Regions from separate parts of the Marinomonas posidonica IVIA-Po-181 genome, predicted to be linked through region 1. Evidence: riboswitches for the same ligand, from Rfam matches in the RefSeq annotation. Region 1 holds a riboswitch; the other holds the start of a gene.

What was found. A riboswitch is a leader RNA that binds a small molecule or an ion and turns the genes downstream of it on or off. The one in region 1 is predicted to bind FMN.
Region 2: another riboswitch for FMN. It lies ahead of MAR181_RS00650 (DMT family transporter); the one in region 1 lies ahead of MAR181_RS13085 (6,7-dimethyl-8-ribityllumazine synthase).

What each region holds. Positions count from the first base shown of each region.
Region 1 covers NC_015559.1:2,847,397-2,849,602, reverse strand. The annotation lists gene MAR181_RS13090 (DUF1304 domain-containing protein) at 27-383, shown strand; gene MAR181_RS13085 (6,7-dimethyl-8-ribityllumazine synthase) at 434-925, opposite strand; FMN riboswitch at 1,050-1,197, opposite strand; gene MAR181_RS13080 (MliC family protein) at 1,433-1,798, shown strand; gene cobJ (precorrin-3B C(17)-methyltransferase) at 1,923-2,206, shown strand, end outside.
Region 2 covers NC_015559.1:140,962-143,167, forward strand. The annotation lists gene rarD (EamA family transporter RarD) at 1-375, opposite strand, end outside; FMN riboswitch at 569-735, shown strand; gene MAR181_RS00650 (DMT family transporter) at 856-1,791, shown strand; gene MAR181_RS00655 (MFS transporter) at 1,997-2,206, shown strand, end outside.

The sequences.
Region 1 (2,206 bases):
GCGAATCCCATTAGCAAGGAGGGGAGATGGCTACTGTAGCAATGATTCTGGTGGCGGCGGTTGCGCTGTTGCACTTTTATATCATGTATTTAGAAATGTGTTTATGGGATAAACCTAAGGGACGAAAGGCTTTTGGTTTAAATGAAGAGTTTGCTGCTTCCACTAAGGTCTTGGCTGCAAATCAGGGCCTGTATAATGGTTTTCTTGGTGCAGGTTTGTTATGGGGGTTATGGTTAGGCCAGAGTGGTCAGTCGGTCGTGGTTTTCTTTTTGCTTTGTGTCTTGATTGCAGGTATTTATGGTGGAATCAGTTCGAGTAAGAAAATTCTCTATATTCAAGCTTTGCCGAGTGCCATTACACTTTTATCTATTTTTGCCCTATAGCATGCTATTCCGCTCTAATTTTCTTTAGAGCGGAATAGCAATCACATTATTTAAGCCAGTTTTTTAGCGCTTTTTGTCAAGCGGATGGCTTGATCACAAGCGTTGGCTAACTCGGCTCCTTTTTTGACAAAATGACGGCTAAAGTAGTTTTTGTGCTCATCGTGCTCATGGAAGTTATGTGGCGTGAGTACGGCTGTCACAACTGGTATTTCTGTTTCCAACTGAACTTGCATAAGTGCGCTGCAAACCGTTTGAGCAACAAAGTCATGGCGATAAATGCCACCGTCGACGACAAGTGCTGTACCTGCAATAGCGGCATATTGACCACTTTTTGCAAGAAGTTTCGCTTGTAGTGGAATTTCGTAAGCACCTGGTACCGAGATAAGATCGATTAAATCTTTTGTGTAGCCACGAGCGCTTAGCTCTTCTGTGAAGGCATTGACACAGTTCATTACGATGTCTTCATGCCAAGCAGCATGTAAGATCGCAATGCGTTTGTTAGCTGGATTAAAATCATGTTGATTCGTTGAGCTCTGATTCATTTTTGTATCCTATAACAGCGAAATGTGAATCAGGGCGAACGGGCAGGCAAACACACCGTAATGTTATTACGGCATACCATAGTTTGGCATTGCCAAAGGGCAATACCAGTAGCGGTTTTGTCTGACGCGCTCTCTATCATCCGGACTATAACCGTCGGCTCTGGAGTCTCACCAGATCTGCTGACCCTAATCAAAGTAGACTAGGCGCTCGCGGGCTTAGAAATGAATTCTTTACCGCCGGTGGGGAATTTCACCCCGCCCCGAGAACGAAATCGGAATCTCTTCCGATGCATGAAATATACTTGCTCAAATCAAGTTTTGTCAAAACTTTAATAGGGTTAGATACAGGTTTTATAAGTTGTCGCCTTTGATTGTCACGTAATGACACATTCCTGAGGCTTTGGTAACAAAAAATAACCATATGTGGGTGGTGCTTTACTTCATTTCAGGTTGGTTTTCTTTATATTAACGCCTTACAGTTCCGCTTATAAGAATGGAGTCTTAGTTATGTTTCATCGCAAATTTACCTTGCCAAATTGCGCCATTCTTGGTGTTGCGATCATTTTAAGTGCTTGCTCTTCTCAACCGTCTGGCGAGTCAGACCAAACTGCTCAGTCTAATCTTGAGGATATTGGGCAAACGAATGTGGTCTCTTATCGTTGTGAAAAGCAAAGCTTACAAGCTTATTTTCATGGTAATCATGCTGAGATTGTATGGCAGGGTAAAAGTCACTATTTGACTCAGGCTGTCAGTGCTACTGGTACCAGTTACCTAGGTGAATCTATTTCATTCTGGGCGCATCAAAATGAAGCGGAACTGGAGTTAGAGGACGGTACTCATTTGTCTTGTCAGTTATTAAAAGTAGAGTCCTAATATTAATATTGCCTGAGAATACTTCACTTTAAATCCCGCTGTTTTCATCCCTCCTTTTTGGTATTAAGTGTACAATACCTGCTATTCAAGCCTGTTCGGCAAAATTGTTATTTGTAGAGTAAAAATGAGCAAACTTTTTGTGATGGGAATGGGCCCAGGAGATTTGGGTCTAGTAACGCCGAATGCAACACGAGCACTAGCGGCTTGTAGTGATTGGGTGGGCTATGGTTATTATCTCAACCTATTGGGCGATTTAAGTGAAGGTAAGCAGTTTCATGACTTACCTTTAGGTGAAGAAATTGGTCGTGCTCGCTTGGCGTTATCATTGGCTGCGGAAGGCAAAACGACCGCACTAATTTCTAGTGGTGACATTGGCATTTATGCCATGGCGACCTTAGTATTTGAATT
Region 2 (2,206 bases), 1.2 Mb from region 1:
ATCAAGTTTTTCTTTAAAAAATACGACACCTAATAAAATGCTGATCAAAGGGTTGATGTAATACCCTAAGCTGGCACTGAGCATTTGATTATTTTGTACTGCCCATATAAACGTCCCCCAGTTAAATCCAATTAATAGGGTAGAGGCGAGCATCGACATGAGAACTTTTTTCGAGGTCAGAGCCGTGATGAGAGCTTTGCTGTATCTCAGTAGGAAGATCAGCACAAAGACCAAAATACAGGACCAGATAATACGGTGGGCAAGGATTTCTTGTGCTGGAACAAACGACATCTCTTTAAAATAAATCGGGGCAATGGCCCAAAGAAAGAATGCAGTGAAAGCAAGCATAAGTCCGCTTTTTGAAGAGGCTGGCATATTGATATTCCAAATCCTTATTAATGGACAGGCGAGTGTAGCGGAATATGAAGGACTTCCCTAGTCTTGTGAGTCGTATTTCCTGAATTCATAACATAAAGCATGAAATAGTCAGAGCTTTCCATAGTAATAGAGAAGCTATATTGCCTATCTAGAGCGATAAGGTTAAAGTTGGCAGATAAATTTCATAAACATCGAACTTCGGGGCGGGGCGAAATTCCCCACCGGCGGTGACTTTGAAAGTGATGAGCTTTCAAACAGCCCGCGAGCGCTTGAAACCCTATTAATGGGCTTTTAAGGTCAGCAGATCTGGTGTGATTCCAGAGCCGACGGTTACAGTCCGGATGATAGAAGATCGACCAAGGCAAAAGAACCTCCTTAATAGGGTGGGCTTTGTGCTGTTGCGTGCTTGCTGTGCGTGCAACTTGGTGTAGTCAGTTTCATCACCCCTGTGCATCTTATTTTTTGGAGAAAGCAAAGATGGCAGGAACATTTTTTATCATGATCGCGTGCTTCACGTGGGCATTGGATACGTTAATTCGTTACCCTTTACTGGGCGCGGGTTATAGCACTCTGCAAATCGTTCTAATCGAACACCTTACGCTGGTTGTCTTTATTGCCCCTATGTTGTGGCGCTACCGTCATGTCTATCGGCATTTGTCGCTGGTGAGCTTATCTTGTCTGTTTTTTATTGGTGGTGTTGGCTCTGCCATTGGTACGCTGGCATTTACCGAGGCCTTTCAATATTTGAATCCAACGGTCGTGATTTTGTTGCAAAAATTGCAGCCTATTGTGGCCATTTTACTGGCTTTTTGGTTTCTCAAAGAGCGAATTGAAGGTCAATTTTTACAGTGGGCCGCGGTCATATTACTGGGCAGTTTTGTGATGATGTGGCCAGACCTACGTCATCTTGGAGATGCTCAATGGCATTATTCGAATGACAGCATGAGCATTATAAAAGGTTATGGATTTACCTTGATTGCCGTTATTGCTTGGGGAGCCGCAACCGTTTGTGGCAAGTATTTGTCTCATCAAAATGTGCCTGCAAATGCCATCATGTCTGGTCGCTTTGTGGCCGGTTTGTTGGTGCTGGCTCCCTTGGCCTTGGTGCAAGCTGAGACCTTGGTGAGTATGCAAATTTCGGATTTAGGTTTGGCTATCTTGATGGCCTTGTTGAGCGGTTTCATTGGTATGTGGTTTTATTATCAAGGTCTAAAAACTGTACCAGCACAATTAGCAACCCTTGCAGAACTGTCTTTTCCTGTTTTTGCCGCCGCTATTAATTGGCTCTTCCTTGATATGGGCTTAACGGTTTATCAAATTATTGGTGGGCTAATGCTTATTCTTGGCAACATTGGCTTGCGTATGAAAGAGCTGCGAAAGACAGAGTTAAACGTGGTATCCCAGAGAATCTAAGTGGCGGATTTAGATCTGGACGACGACATACTCAGTCGTGTTACGAGTAAGTCGTCGTCCACAGTCGCCTTTCCTTATTTATTGCAATAATGGACCGACCAGGCTTGTCTTTTCTTCCTTGTTTTGAACTAGAATAGCGCAGTCAAATTTTGTCCAAAGGGTCAATTATTTTAAATTCGCCCAGATCCAGTTTATAGGAAACCGAATGTCAGAGATTCAATCCCCCGTTACCGTATCGAACACTCAGTGGTTAGAGGTCACTTTGTTGTGGGTGGCTGGGGTGTCGGCAGCGATGCAGTTTGCCAAGTTTTCAGTATCCTTTGAGGCATTGTTGGCACACTATCAACAAGGTGCGACATTAACGGGGATGTCGCTTTCTGTGGTTGGCATTGCTGGACTCATCTTTGGTGTATCC